DNA from 2 places in the Gordonia sp. AC31 genome. Region 2 is predicted to be linked to the other one. Evidence: riboswitches for the same ligand, from Rfam matches in the RefSeq annotation. Region 2 holds a riboswitch; the other holds the start of a gene.
The links. A riboswitch is a leader RNA that binds a small molecule or an ion and turns the genes downstream of it on or off. The one in region 2 is predicted to bind S-adenosylmethionine.

Region 1 (7,490 bases), on a different contig from region 2:
CTTCGACGCCTGGTGGTCGAGATAGCTTTGCACGGCGTAGCGCCCGCCGGTCAGGGGATTCTCGTCGCCCTGGGCGTCGTTGCCGAAGCGGGAGTCGAGCTCCGGTTCGCTGCGGTACATGAGATGGGCGATCCGGCGCGCGATCCCCATGCCCTGCAACGGAATGCGGCCGGTGCCGTGGTAGTCGCCGCCGCACCAGTCCGGGTCGGCCTTGATCGCGGCGATCTGTGCGGACTGGATACCGATCTGATCCGCGGTCGCGCGGGCGCCGACGGCGAGCACGAGGGCGCTGCGGACGCGGTCGGGGTACTCGATGGCCCACTCGAGCGCGCGGGCGCCGCCCATCGAACCGCCGAGAACCGCACCGACGCTGCGGATTCCGAGGCGGTCCAGCAGTGCCACCTCGGCACGGACCTGGTCGAGCACGGTGATCTGCGGGAAGCGTGAGCCCCAGGGCCGACCGTCGGGTGCGATGGAGCCCGGACCCGTCGAGCCCTTGCATCCGCCCAGGACGTTGGCGGAGATGACGCACCATTCGTCGGTGTCGATGGCCTGTCCCGGGCCGATCAGCCCGTCCCACCATCCGGCCGAGTCGTGGTCGGCGTCGGCGGGTCCGGTGACGTGCGAGTCGCCGGTCAATGCGTGGAGCGTGAGGATGACGTTGTCGCGGGACGGTGACAACGTCCCCCAGCGCTGGAACGCCAGGGTGACGTCGTCGATCCGTGCTCCGCTGTCGAGAGGCAACGAGCCGATGGGGATGCCGACGAGTTCCCCGTCCGGGAGGGTCTCCCAGTCGGGCTGATCAGATGCTGTCGCATTCAGGTCGATACTCACCGACAAAGCTGCCTCACCTGTTTCACTTGGCCGCCGCGAATCCCTGTTCGAGGTCGGCCAAGATGTCGTCGATTCCCTCGATGCCCACGGCGAGCCGGACCAGTCCCGGGGCCACGCCCGCGGCGAGCTGCTCCTCGGGGGTGAGCTGGCTGTGGGTGGTCGAGGCGGGGTGGATGACCAGCGACCGCACATCGCCGATGTTGGCGACGTGGCTGTGCAGGCTGAGCGCGTCCACGAACTTCTTGCCGGCGTCCACTCCGCCCTGGATCTCGAAGGCGATGATCGCACCCTGACCCTTCGGGGCCAATTCCTGACCGCGCTTGTACCAGGGCGAGGACTCGAGACCCGCGTAAGCCACGGACTCGACCTGCGGGTGTGCCTCGAGGAAGGCGGCGACCTTCTGCGCGTTGGCGACGTGGCGCTCGATGCGCAGACTCAGCGTCTCCAGGCCCTGTGCCAGAAGGAACGCGTTGAACGGGGAGATCGCCGCGCCGGTGTCGCGCAACCACTGCACACGTGCCTTGAGTGCGAACGCGGGCGCGCCCAGGTCGGCGAAGACGGCACCGTGGTAGCTCGGGTCCGGCGTGGTGAAACCGGGGAACAGATCCTTCCCGTCGCGCTGGACCCGCCAGTCGAACGTGCCGCCGTCGACGATGACGCCGCCGATCGCGGTGCCGTGACCGCCGATGTACTTCGTCGCCGAGTGCACGACGATGTCGGCGCCGTGGGCCAGCGGGCTGATCAGGTAGGGGGTGGCGACGGTGTTGTCGATGATGAGGGGTACGCCGTTGCGGTGCGCGACCTCCGCGATCCCCGAGATGTCGAGGATCTCGTTGTTGGGGTTGGAGATCGACTCACCGAAGAACGCGCGGGTGTTGTCCTTGACGGCGGCCTGCCACGACGCCGGGTCCTCGGGGTCCTCGACGAAGCTCACCTCGACCCCGAGTTTGGGCAGTGTGTAGTGGAAGAGGTTGTACGTGCCGCCGTAGAGGCGGGGGCTGGACACCACGTGCCCGCCGGTCTCGACGGCGTTGAGGATCGCGTAGGTCTCGGCGGCCTGGCCCGACGCGACGAGCAGCGCGGCGACGCCGCCTTCGAGCGCGGCGATCCGCTGCTCGACGGCATCCTGCGTGGGATTCATGATGCGTGTGTAGATGTTGCCCGGTTCGGCGAGCCCGAAGAGATTGGCCGCGTGCTGGGTGTCGTTGAAGACATACGACGTCGTCTGGTAGATCGGCAGCGCACGGGCGTTGGTCACCGCGTCCGCGGACTGCCCGACGTGGATCTGCTTCGTCTCGAAGCTCCAGTTCTCGCTGGGATCGTTGCTGTCGAGGGTGCCGTCAGGGACATCAGACATGGCGATTCATCACTTTCTACGGTCGGCAGGGCCAACTCGACCCTGTTGGGGTCCGACCTTCGGACCCGCGCTTGCCGGGGATCGCCACTGCGATCCCGCAACCCGGTCATCACCCGGAGCACCCCACCGCGGAAGGAGGGTTGCCGATCAGCCAGCCGGGGCTTCGCACTGATACTCATGACCTGGCGACAAGGATATAACACGGATGTGAGCGCCCGAGAACCGTCCCGGTCACGCCGCGCCCAACCCTTGAGAAGTGCACCGGAAGGGTGCCGGTGGCTGTCCTCCGACCGAGTGAAATCGGGTGTGGTCAGATACGAAACCACTGGTCAAGGTAGTTAGCGACGCTCAGCGTGCTGTCGGTTCCGCGATCGCGGATCTAGAGTTCGGGACAGCCCCGGCTGCACCGGAATGCTCCGCTCAGGTGGTCCGGGTTCGCACAGGAGCGCTCATGGCCGTGATGGCTCATCTCCGGACCCGACGCGTCGCTCTGTTGGCCGCCTCGATGTCGACGTTGTCGACCCTCGCCGCATTCGGCTTCACCGGGGTGGCGGCGGCGACAGCCGGCGGGCCCTCGTGCAGCGGTGCCGTCGTGGTGGTCGGGGGGACCGTCGACGCTGAGTCGCTATTGCTCGAGGGCGTCAAGGAGCGTTACCGCGAGCAGGGCTATGAGGTGATCAACGCGCCCTACCCGGCGACCATATGGCCGCTCGGAGCGACGGGGTACGACCGCAGTACCGAACAGGGGATCGCATCGACGGCGTCCGCGATCTCGTCGTATCGAGAAGCGTGCGGGTCCGAGGCGCCGGTGGTGGTGACGGGCTATTCGCAAGGGGCGCGCATCGCTGGAGACGTGCTCGCCGGTATCGGCAACGGCCGGAAGTTCGATGTCGCGAACACGCCCGACGATCCCAGCGACGACGTCGTGATCTCCGACGTCGGGGTGTCGGGCGAGCTGTATTCGGATCCGCGGCAGGCCGGTGACAAGACCGGGCGAGGTATCGAGTTGTCGCTGATCGGGATCATCCCGGGTCTGACCATGTCGGGGTCGCGTGGTGCCGACAGTACGGACGCCGGCTTCGGGACGGTCAGCGACCGGGTCGTGTCGGTGTGCATCGAGGGCGACCCGATCTGCGACCTGCCCGATCCCGTCTACGACCCGATCGGCGCCATCGACGGCATCCTCGGCTACCAGGTCAAGCATTTCCTGTATCCAGAGGAGATGTCGGGCAACCCGCTGCAGCCGGGATACACGTGGGCGAAACGTCCGGTCGAATGTGCGGACGGCGTCTGTATGGTCGCTGCGGACTCCGCACTCGCCGAACTCGTCCAGGGCTGGGCTCGCAACCTCGGCTACCAGGGCGCCATCGGCGATTTCTTGTCCGATCGACCGACCATCGGGCTTCCGTTCGGCATCGAACTGGCGAATCTGCAGCCGGTGGTCCGGCTGGTGCAGGGCTTGCTGCCGCCACTCCCACGTCTCGGGTACGGCGCATACCTACCCGACATCTTCGTCTTCGAGGACATCCTGCAGGGCATCGTCACCGCGACACCGGCTCGGTTCGTGCGCGGTGTCAGCGCCCTGGCTGCCAGCGTGCGCAGCATCGTCCTGCTGCCGGTCAACTTCGTCCGATACTGGGCGGGCGCGCTCATCGGGCCGGTGGCGTCGGAGGGCGGCGCCGTCACGATTCTCGCGGCGGACACGTCGCACCTGCGATCGTCCACGTTCGCGCGACTGGCGGCCGTACCCGACGAGTCCGTGGGGCCGGTCCGCGCTGACGAAGTGGGCGGGTCCGGCCCCTCGCCCGAGCCGTCGGCGGCCCGGGCTGCCGAACCGGATGCCACCGACCCGTCACCGGCCGAGCAGCCCCCGGTGGGCGACACGACCGACACGTCCTCGGGTGCCGACACGGGCGACGATGCCGAGACCGATACGCCCGACGCGGACCCCGCGCCTGCCCCGCCTCGAGACGACGACTCGCCGGCCGTCACCGATCCCTCGGGAAGCGATGTCGAGACGTCTGGAACCGACGGTCACGGGGGAGAGGACGGCGAGAGGGCTGGCTCGTCCGACACGGCTTCGGACCCGGACGGGTCTTCCCCAGACCTGTCCGAGCCCGACAGCGATGGGGGCTCCGAAGCCGGCGACTGACACCCCGCGCGATGCTCAGGACACTGCGCGTGTGAATGAACTCACCACCGGCTGAGGAATCAGCGCTGACGGGCGCGGGTTGGCATCAACCGTGCCTGATGCTCTCTCGACGACCGAAGCCCCGGCCGACCCCTCACTGACGGGTCCGTCCACCGCCGGGGAACTCCGCAGCCCCGCGCGGGCCGAATCGGCCGAGGTGTCCCGCCGGGTGCGTCGGTGGACGATCCTCGCCCTTGCGCTGGGTGGATTCGGGATCGGGACGACCGAGTTCGTCGCCATGGGCCTCCTGCCCAACATCGCCGGATCGCTCGGTGTCTCGGAACCGACTGCCGGACATGTCATCTCGGCCTACGCGATGGGTGTGGTGGTGGGTGCGCCGCTGATCGCGGCGCTCACCGCGCGGATGTCCCGTCGGACGCTTCTGATCGGCTTGATGGTGGCGTTCACGGTCGGCAACCTCGCGACCGTCCTCGCGCCGGATTACGGTCTGCTCCTGGTGGCGAGATTCGTCGCCGGCCTCCCGCACGGCGCCTACTTCGGTGTCGCGGCTCTGGTCGCCGCTCATCTGGCCGGCCCGCGCAACCGTGGCAAGGCCGTGGGACAGGTGATGCTCGGTCTGTCCGTCGCGAACGTCCTCGGCGTACCGGCGGCCGCCTGGCTCGGCGAGACGTTCGGCTGGCGGTCCGCGTTCGCGATCGTGGTCGTGATCGGAATCGCCACCGTCGTCGCGCTGATCCGGGTGCTTCCCACGCTCACCGGGATGAAGACCACCGACCCGCTCACCGAGCTCGGTGCACTCAAGCGGTCCCAGGTCTGGTTCACACTGGTCATCGGAACCGTCGGGTTCGGTGGGATGTTCGCGTTCTACACGTATCTCAACTCCGCGCTGACCACCGACACCCGGCTGTCGGTGTCGGTCGTGCCGTTCGCCCTGATGCTGTACGGACTGGGAATGGTGACCGGCAACTTCGTCGGCGGTTATGTCGCCGACCGCAGCGTGGCGGTGGCGATCCTCGGCGGACTCACCGCCACCGCACTCTCCCTCGGCGCTTTTGCGATGCTGGCCGAGAATGCTTGGGCAGCATTGATCCTCACCTACCTCGTGGCGCTCACGGGATCGATGATGCTACCCGCGCTGCAGACCAGGCTGATGGATGTGGCGGCCGATGCACAGACCCTGGCCGCGGCCCTGAACCATTCCGCGCTCAACATCGCCAACGCGGCCGGAGCGCTGCTCGGTGGCGTGGTGGTCAGTGCCGGCTACGGATACCTGGCGCCGTCGGTGGTCGGGGTGATGCTCGCGGTGGCGGGTATCGCGGTCACCGTCGTGGCCCTCGCGACCGCGCGGCGCCAGGCGCGGCACCAGCCCGTCGGGTCCTGAACGAGCGCGGCCGTCCTACCAACGACGAGGGCCGACCGGATAAGTCCGGTCGGCCCTCGTGTCGTCGAGTCGGTGAGATCAGCCGTTCGTGGGCGGTGTGGCGATCGTCTTCGACAGGTAGAGCTGCTCGCCGAGCTTGTTGATCAGCTCGAGTTGCGTCTCGAGATAGTCGATGTGTTCCTCTTCGTCGGCGAGGATCTGCTCCAAGAGGTTGGCGCTGGTGATATCGCCCTTGGACCGGCACATCGCAATTCCGGGGCGGAGTCGTTCCACCACCTCGACCTCGATCGACATGTCCGACTCGAACTGCTCCCGGATCGACTGCCCAATACGCAGCGGCAGCAGGCGCTGATAGTTGGGCAGGGCGTCGAGGAACAGGATGCGATCGGTCAGGACCTCGGCGTGAGTCATCTCCTCGATCGACTCGACCCGTGTCTTCGCGGCGATCTCGGTGAGACCCCAGCTCTGCTGCATCTTCGCGTGCAGGAAGTACTGGTTGATCGCGGTCAGCTCACTCGTGAGCTGTTCGTTGAGGAGGTCGATGACCTCGGGGTCGCCACGCATCTGTCCGCCTCCCATTTCCCGTGTGTGTCCGGTCGAACCGTAACACGACAAAACCCCCCGCGCGTCGTCTCGCGCGAGGTTCGTCGGGTCGGAGGTCAGGTCATGCAGCGGTCGTCGCGGTTGACGCCCTTTCGCTCAGGATGGTGTGCAGTTCGTCCAGGCAGGTCCCGCAGCCTTCGCCCGCGCCGCAGCGGTCGCTGATCGCGTCGACCGTGTACGCGCCCGCATCGCAGTGCGCATGGACCTCGTCCACGGTGACGGCGCGGCATATGCAAACGAACATCTCGGAAACTCACCTTCGTGCCTGGATTAGGCAATGCTTACATATCTTAGGGTGTCCGCACAAGGGTTGCCTTACCTTTTATTGACGTCGTTCGAGTGGCGCGATCACGGCCAATGGGCTGTCGGACAGCCGCCGTAGGATGTGGCCCCGTGCCACTCACGATCTCCACGGTGAACGTCAACGGAATCCGCGCAGCGGTCAAACATCGGTCGGAGGCCAACCACGGCCTGCTGCCCTGGCTCGACACATCTGGACCGGATGTGGTCCTGCTGCAGGAGGTCCGCGCGAGCGAGGAACTCGCCCGCGACGCGCTGGCGCCGGTGCTCGACACCGGATGGCATCTGACGATGAGCGAGTCCTCGGTGAAGGGCCACGCGGGCGTCGGTGTGCTGACACGTAGCGCGCCGTCGGCGGTGCGCGTCGGATTCGGGAGCGCGGAGTTCGACGACCTCGGCCGCTATCTCGAAGTCGACGTCGACACCGACCTGGGGCCGCTGACCGCGGGAAGCCTGTACCTGCCCAAGGGTGCCGCGCTCTCCGACGCCGAAAAGGACATCGCCAAGCACGACGAGAAGGTCCGTTTCATGCGCGAGTTCGGCGCGTACCTGGATCGGTTGGTCCGTCGACGCCGCCACGTCGTCGTAGGTGGCGACTGGAACATCGCGCCCGCCGAAGCCGACATCAAGAACTGGAAGGGCAACCTCAAGAGCCCCGGCTTCCTACCGCACGAACGGGCCTGGGTGGCCGACCTGCTCGCCGCCGGGTGGCGCGACGTCATGCGCGAACTCTTCCCCGACGACGCCGGGCCCTACTCGTGGTGGTCGTGGCGCGGTAAGGCCTTCGACAACGATTCCGGATGGCGAATCGACTATCAGGTCACCAACAAGATGCTGGCCGGCCGGGCGACCAAGGCCGAGGT
Region 2 (7,490 bases):
GGCTGTCGGTCGGCCTCGAAGGGGTCGACGACCTGTTGGGCGACCTGGACCACGCGCTGGGGTGAGGGTAAGCGCTGACGTATTCCGTTGCGGCACAGCGCGAATCCGCCTCGGTGAGCGGGGCCGAGTCCCCGGAGGGTGGTGCCATTCAGTCGTTCCGGCGATCCCAGGCCGCTCGCACCGTACTCGGGATCCGTCCCTTGGAGGGCACCTCGATCCCTTGGGCGCGAGCCCACGCCCTGATCTCCGACGGTGTCGCCGGTGGACCGTGCAGGCCCTGCACGATGGGCTCGCTGCCGACGGTGAGCCGCCATTCGTGTAGCGCGGCACCGAGCCAGCGGTAGGTCCATTCCTCGGCGAGTTTGCGGTTGTCGCAAAAGACGATCGGCACGGTCGGAAACCGGACCTGCGCCTCGGCGACTGCCTCGGCCAGCGCGGCGCCGCTGACGTATTCGCGCGTGAACACCTTGCTGTATGAGGCTTCGACGACCACCGCGGCGCGTCGGAGTCCCGCGAGACCTGCCAACTGGTAGGTGAGAGTTCCCTTCATGAGACCGTTGCCGAGGTCGTCGATCGACTTGCGTTCGACGGCGGCGACCACCTGGTCGTCCTCGACGATCGCGTAATCGCCGGCATCGAGGCGGTGTCGAGTGGTGGTCGCCTGTTGATGACCGAAGGAGTAGGCGTACTTCTCGCCTGTGTCGACGACGATCTCGAGCGCCTGGCCGTGTGCCCGAGCCTTGGGAAGCGTGACGTTTGGACGCGCCTGCTTGGTGGTTTTGCGCGTCTGCCAGAAGATCATCTCGCGTCCGCGAGCCCGCGTGACGACGAACTGTGACCGATTCTCGCGAGCGCGGTCGAGCACCAGATCGATCGCCGCCCCGCGCCGCGTCACCGACCGAACCGGAAGACGTTCGACGATCTGCGGTGTGGTCGGCCATTCGTCGGCGCGATGACAATAGACCTTGCTGGTTCGCGGCCAGGTCTCCCTCACCTTCAAGACGATCCCGTCACTGCCGAGCGGAATCCGGACCAGAAAGGGCAGTGAGGAGCCCTGTTCCGGATTTCGGGCGATGATCAGGTCGTCGGGCATCATCGACGAGCGTAACGGGCGAAGATCGCGCGCGTCCGCAATTGATCCGCTCAGTCGAGTGCGGCGATGCCCAACGCGTTCAGGACCGTCCGCAGCTTGAACGCCGTCTCCTCGAGTTCGCCCTGCGGGTCGGAGTGTTCGACGATACCGCCGCCGGCCCACGTCCGGAGGCTGCGACGATCGGCCTCGAGTTCGAGGCACCGGATGGTGACCATCCACTCCCCGTCGCCGGCGGCGTCGCACCAGCCGACCGCCCCCGCATAGAAGCCGCGCTCACCCTCGACCTCGCGGATGATCTGCGCAGCAACATCACTCGGCGTGCCGCAGACCGCCGGGGTGGGGCCGAGCAGGAGTGCGAGATCGAGCGCAGTGGTCGCCGGGTCCCGAAGCCGCGCGCGGATCGGGGTGGCCAGATGCCAGACCTCCCCGGTCGACTGCAATTGCGGGGTCGACGGCGCGTCGACGTCGTCGCAGAGGTGTCCCAGCCGGTCTCGCAGGTGGTCGACGACGAAGGCGTGCTCGGCGAGATCCTTCGCCGAGGAGAACAATCCGTCGGCAGCGGCGCGGTCGACGACCGGGTCGGGTGACCGCGGCGCCGATCCCGCGTACGGGTGGCAGGTGACGACGGAACCCGACTTGCGCAGCAGCACTTCGGGACTCGCGCCCAACAGCCACGAACCCGAGCCGGTGGCCGCGCCGAGATCGACACCGAATGCGTTGTGTCCGGCATTGCCGCCCGCCAGTGCGTCGAGGAGTTGCAGAGGCTCGACCTCGGCGTCGAGCACGATGTCGACGCTGCGGGCGAGTACGACCTTGCCGACGTCGCCGGCGACGATCCGCTTCACCGCGTGTGCGACACGTTCGCGGTGCTCGTCGGCCGTGGGGTGCAGGGTCGTCGACACCGGGGTGCGCGTCAGCGGTGGTGTGCCTGCCAGCGGCGCCGCGTCGACGTGCAGGACTTCGGGCACCACCAGCGCGGCGGGCTCGGCGAGGTCGAAGGGGATCGCGCCGGTCAGACCGTCGACGGTCCCGGCGCGCAGGGCGGCCGAGGCGGCGTCGACGTCGGTGAACGCACGGACCGCGCCCATGCCCCGCACGGTGCCGTGCGGGCGGGACAACACGAACACATCAGTCGCTGACACCCCTGACACGCTACAGGTAAGTGTGCCCTAACTTCCGATCACGTTGAGTGAAAATTGACACGTCCGCGCGAGATCGACGACCCTTGGTCGTAGGTCATGAGTGCCAGTGACAAGCCCCGGCTCGCTGGTCGGCAACCCTCCTTCGCGGTGGGGTGCTCCGGGTGACGACCCGGCCGCGTACCGACCGGACGCGGCAAGCGCGAATTGTCTGAGGAGTTTCCTGCCGTGACCGCTGTCCTGTCCGCACCCGCCGGTCGCCTGTCGCCCGCAGTCGACGTCCGCTTCGACGCCGCCCGGGAATCGGTGCGGCAGTTCGTCCGTGCGCGGGTCGACGACACCGTCGTCTTCACCCGCGATGCCGCCGTTGCCCTCGACCTCGCGGCGCGCATCACTCCTGGCGACGTCGTCGTCCTCGACATCGGGCAGGGCGCCGACCTGCTGCGGTGGTGCGCACCACGGCAGGGGCGCGACCGGGCGCGGTTCGTCCCGGCCTGCGAGACCATCGAGGACACCTTGGTCGCGCTGGAGACCGAGCTCGCCTCGGCGCCGGCATCGTTCCTGGTCGTGACCGCGGTATCGGACATCACCGGCGAGGTGCTGCCGATCGGCCGGCTCGCCTCGCTCGCGCACCGGTCCGGGGCCCGCATCCTGGTCGACGCCGCGCAACTCGTCGGGCACCGGCCCGTCTCCGTCGTCAGCCACGGCATCGACTACCTGGCGTTCGGTGAACCAGGTCGTAGGACGGATGGCGCCGGCGTTCTCATCGGTCGTCGTGACTGGTTCGACGCCGCCGATGTCGATGCCTCGCCGGACGCCGACGGCGTTCCCGGGGCGATCGCGGTCGCCGAGGCGTGTCGGGTGCTCGCCGATCTCGGACCCGAGACGATCGGCCTGCATGAACGCCGCCTCGCCGAACGTCTCGACGCCGGCCTGGCCGCGATCGGCAGCTTCACGCCGCTGCGGATCTTCACCGATTCCACCGACCGCGCGGGAGTCGCGGGCTACACCGTCGACGGCCTCGCACCGCCGGCCGACACGGTGCGCGCGAGTTTCGGAGCGGGCACCACCGTCGACGACATCGACCGGATTCTCGATGCATTCCGGGCGCGAACCGAACAGACCGACCGAACTCGACCAGGGGTGAATAGATGACCATCGAACTCGACGCACGTGCTGACCGCGGCACCGTGATCGCCGCACAGACTGCCACCCCGACGGCCCCGATCAGCATCGGACGTCCGGGATTCCAGATCGCGCTCGCGGGAGACGATCTCGCACAGACGTTTCCGATCGTCGTGCGGCGGGAGACCCTCCGCGAGGCGCAGCGCGCCCGCTCCCTGCTCCGGGCCGGCAGCCACGATCAGGCCAATTTCGTGGTCGCACTCGAGGTGGAGGTGGCCGTCGCGCCGGACGCCGCGTCGGCGCGCACGGCCGCTGCTGCGGCGGTGAACGCGTCGTCGGAGACGGGCTCGGGGACCATCCGCTACATCGGGACGACACACGGACTGATCACGCTGGTCCGCGACATCTACGCAGCCGAGGTCGCCGACGCCGTGATCCTCATCCCGATCGACGGCGCGGCCACCGAACGCCGCATCCGCGAACAGATCCTGCCGGTGCTCGCCGAGCAGCGGTACCGCGTGGCCTGACCCACTGCTGGTTGAGCCGGCACCGAGCGTAGCCGCCGGGCCGAGCAAGCGACGAAGGAGCGCGTGGAGGTCGAGGCGCCGAGTCGAAGCCACCTGGTGACCAGACAAGACCGCCGACACCATCTCGGATGATGGTGCCGGCGGTCTCGTGTGTGGGAGAGATCAGCCGCGCGAGGGCTCGTTGGCCGCGTCGGGGTGCGCAGCGAGGCGATCGATGGCCTCCTGTGCGATCTTCTCGGCCTGGTCGCGGCCGACCCATCCGCCCGGGTCGACCTCCTTGCCCGGCTCGAGGTCCTTGTAGTGCTCGAAGAAGTGGGCGATGGGTCCCAGCTCGTATTCGGACACGTCGGAGATGTCCTTGATGTGGTCCCAGCGCACGTCCTTGGCGGGGACGCAGAGCAGCTTGTCGTCGCCACCGGCCTCGTCGGTCATGGTGTACATGCCGACGACCCGTGCGCGCACGATGATGCCGGGGAACACCGACTCGGGGAGCAGGACCATCGCGTCGAGCGGGTCGCCGTCCTCACCGAGGGTGCCGTCGATGTAGCCGTAGTCGGCCGGGTAGCCCATCGAGGTGTACAGGTAGCGGTCGAGGTAGACCTTGCCCGTCTCGTGGTCGACCTCGTACTTGTTGCGGCCACCTTTGGGGATCTCGATGGTCACATCGAATTCCACAGTTCCTCCTGGCAGTCTTGATCGGGGATGCCGCGTCGGGCCGAAACGCCCGCACGCTGCCCCAACGATACTGTTGGTCCGGCGACCTCGATGTTCGTACCCCTCGTTGTGCGTATGTCCGGGCCGTTCCATCGACCGTCAACCGCGAGAGACCCGGAGGCTTTGTGGGCGCATCCACCCGAAACGGCGGTCGTTCCGGTCGGAGACTTCTGTGGTGGACGATCACCGCGGTGGTGATCCTGGCCCTCGTCGCGACGGCCTCGGTGGTCATCGCGCTCCGGCTCGACCGGGAACCCGAACTGCCGCCGGGGGTTCCCCCGCAGCCCGCCGCGATCGCCGTCGACCCCCGGATCGACCCGGTGGTCGCCTCCGCGCCGGAGCCCACGCCGAGCGGTGTGTCGCGGGCCATCGCGCCGGCACTGCGGGATCCGGCGCTCGGCGAACTCACCGGCATGATCAGCGACTCGCTGACCGGCACCGTCCTGTGGACCAGCAACCCCGAGCGTCCGCGGATCCCCGCGTCGAACGCCAAGGTCCTCTCGGCCGCGGCCGTCCTCGAAGCCGTGCCGCACGATCAGCGACTGACCACGACGGTGGTGGCCGGCAGCAACGGGCAGATCATCCTCCGAGGTGCGGGTGACCCGACCCTGTCCGCACAGCCCGCCGGCACCGACACCTTCTACACCGACCCCGGTCGCATCGCCGACCTCGCGCGGCAGATCGAGGACACCGAGATCCCGGTGACGTCGGTGGCAGTCGACCTGAGCGCGTTCTCGGGTCCGACGATGGACACCACCTGGGACCGCCGGGACATCCAGGGTGGCGACATCGCGCCGATCGAATCGCTGATGGTCGACGGCGCCCGGCTCGAACCGCTCGACGAGTACTCGCCGCGCACCGCGGAACCGGGCATCATGGCCGGCGAGGCGCTGGCCGCGGCTCTCGGCGTGGAGGGTCCCGTCACGGAGGTGACCGGTTCCGGCGCAGCCGCATCGGGGAACGACCGCGTCATCGCGAAGGTCCAGTCGGCGCCGCTGGTCACCCGGGTCAACGACATGCTGCGCTACAGCGACAACGTGCTCGCCGAGACCCTGGCCATCGAACTGTCGGTGCACCGGGGCGGGCCGCCCACGCACGCCGGCGGCGTGGAGGCGATCGAACAAGTCCTGTCGTCGATGTTCCCGGACCAGTGGGCGGGCACCACCCTGCACGATGCGTCGGGGATCTCCTACGCCAACCGCACCACGCCGGAACTGCTCGACGCCGTGATGACGGCCGCCAGCGGGCCCAGCCGGCCGGCGCTGCGCCCGATGCTCGACGGGCTGCCGATCGCCGGTGGCACCGGTACGCTCGCGGACCGGTTCGACGCCCCGGGCAACCCGGGCGCGGGCTGGGCACGCGCCAAGACCGGAACACTCACCGGGGTCAGTTCGTTGACCGGCATAGTGCAGACAGTCGACGGCCGCGTGCTGTCGTTCGCCCTGATGTCCGGCGGCACCTCGCCGGCGGACGCGCGACCCGCCCTCGACGCCGTGGTGGGTCAACTGAGAGAGTGCGGGTGCCGATGACCACTTCAGGAATCGCCGGATCGGACGTCACCGACGCCGGGATCACCGGAACCGGGACCACCGAGGTCGCCGAGACCGCCGACCGTCAACCGGGCATCGGGTCGCAGATCGACTGGTCGCTCGCGGCGTCGACCGCGAAACGTCTCACCCGTCCCGGTCCCAAGACCACGGCCTACACCTACGAGGCGGCCCGTACGGAACTGGCCGACGCCGCGACCCGGGCCGAAGCCCCGGTCCGTGAGGTCACCGGGCTCGCCGACGGCCTTCGCGTACCGACCACCCGGGTCCTCGACCGGGCCGGGTGGATCGACGCCGCATCCCGGTCGATGCGCTCGATGCTCGGCTCCGACGAGTCGATCGATGCGGGATCGCCCGGACTCGGGGCCCGATTCGGCGGCCTCCAGGCCGGCGGGTTGCTCGCCTTCCTCTCCACCGCGATCCTCGGCCAGTACGACCCGTTCACCCCCGACCCGGAGACCGGCGAACCGGGTGTGCTGATGGTGGTGACGCCGAACATCATCAACGTCGAACGTCAGCTCAAGGTGATCCCGTCGGACTTCCGCCTGTGGGTGTGCCTACACGAGGTCACCCACCGGGTGCAGTTCTCGGCCAACCCGTGGCTGCGCGACTACATGCAGGACAACGTGGCCGTGCTGACCTCCGACGCCGGCGAGTCCACCACCGAGATCGTCACGCGGATGACCAAGGCGCTCAAGGGCTCCGACGGTCCGCGCGAAAAGGGTGTGATCGGGGCGATGCAACTGCTGCAGAGCCCGGAGCAGCACGCCGCCTTCCAACGCATGATGGTCCTGGGCACGCTGCTCGAGGGTCACGCCGACCATGTCATGGACGCCGTGGGACCGGCGCATGTGCCGTCGGTGGCGAGCATCCGAGCCGCCTTCGACAAACGACGCACCGCACCCCAGAACCCGGTCCAGCGGCTCATCCGGGCGCTCATCGGGATGGACGCCAAGCTCGCGCAGTACATCCGCGGCAAGGCCTTCGTCGACGCGGTGGTCGAGGCCGTCGGGATGGAGCGGTTCAACGTCGTGTGGACCTCGCCGGACACGATGCCGCTGCCGAGCGAGATCGACGACCCGCAGGCATGGATTCAGCGGGTGTTGTGAGGCGGGCGGTCGCGGACTTCGCGGCCGCTCATCTCGCCGGGCCGGACGTCTGCGTGGGACTCTCCGGTGGAGCTGACTCGCTCGCGCTGACCGCCGGCGCGGTCGGTGCCGGACTCGACGTCACCGCGCTGATCGTCGATCACGGCCTCCAACCGGGTTCGACGCAGGTGGCCGCGGCGGCGGCGCGCACGGCGGAGTCCCTCGGTGCCCGCGTGCGAATTCTCCCGGTGCGGGTC

Region 1: another riboswitch for S-adenosylmethionine. It lies ahead of Q9R39_RS05395 (bifunctional o-acetylhomoserine/o-acetylserine sulfhydrylase); the one in region 2 lies ahead of Q9R39_RS04215 (aminotransferase class V-fold PLP-dependent enzyme).

What each region holds. Positions count from the first base shown of each region.
Region 1 is NZ_JAUZVK010000003.1:218,880-226,369, reverse strand. It holds gene Q9R39_RS05400 (homoserine O-acetyltransferase) at 1-840, opposite strand, end outside; gene Q9R39_RS05395 (bifunctional o-acetylhomoserine/o-acetylserine sulfhydrylase) at 857-2,191, opposite strand; SAM riboswitch class IV at 2,254-2,374, opposite strand; gene Q9R39_RS05390 (cutinase family protein) at 2,643-4,343, shown strand; gene Q9R39_RS05385 (MFS transporter) at 4,435-5,724, shown strand; gene bfr (bacterioferritin) at 5,803-6,288, opposite strand; gene Q9R39_RS05375 (bacterioferritin-associated ferredoxin) at 6,389-6,571, opposite strand; gene Q9R39_RS05370 (exodeoxyribonuclease III) at 6,721-7,490, shown strand, end outside.
Region 2 is NZ_JAUZVK010000002.1:343,345-350,834, reverse strand. It holds gene Q9R39_RS04230 (O-succinylhomoserine sulfhydrylase) at 1-65, shown strand, start outside; gene Q9R39_RS04225 (ERCC4 domain-containing protein) at 149-1,093, opposite strand; gene Q9R39_RS04220 (isochorismate synthase MenF) at 1,144-2,220, opposite strand; SAM riboswitch class IV at 2,328-2,441, shown strand; gene Q9R39_RS04215 (aminotransferase class V-fold PLP-dependent enzyme) at 2,461-3,387, shown strand; gene Q9R39_RS04210 (hypothetical protein) at 3,384-3,884, shown strand; gene Q9R39_RS04205 (inorganic diphosphatase) at 4,047-4,559, opposite strand; gene dacB (D-alanyl-D-alanine carboxypeptidase/D-alanyl-D-alanine-endopeptidase) at 4,724-6,127, shown strand; gene Q9R39_RS04195 (zinc-dependent metalloprotease) at 6,124-7,254, shown strand; gene tilS (tRNA lysidine(34) synthetase TilS) at 7,251-7,490, shown strand, end outside.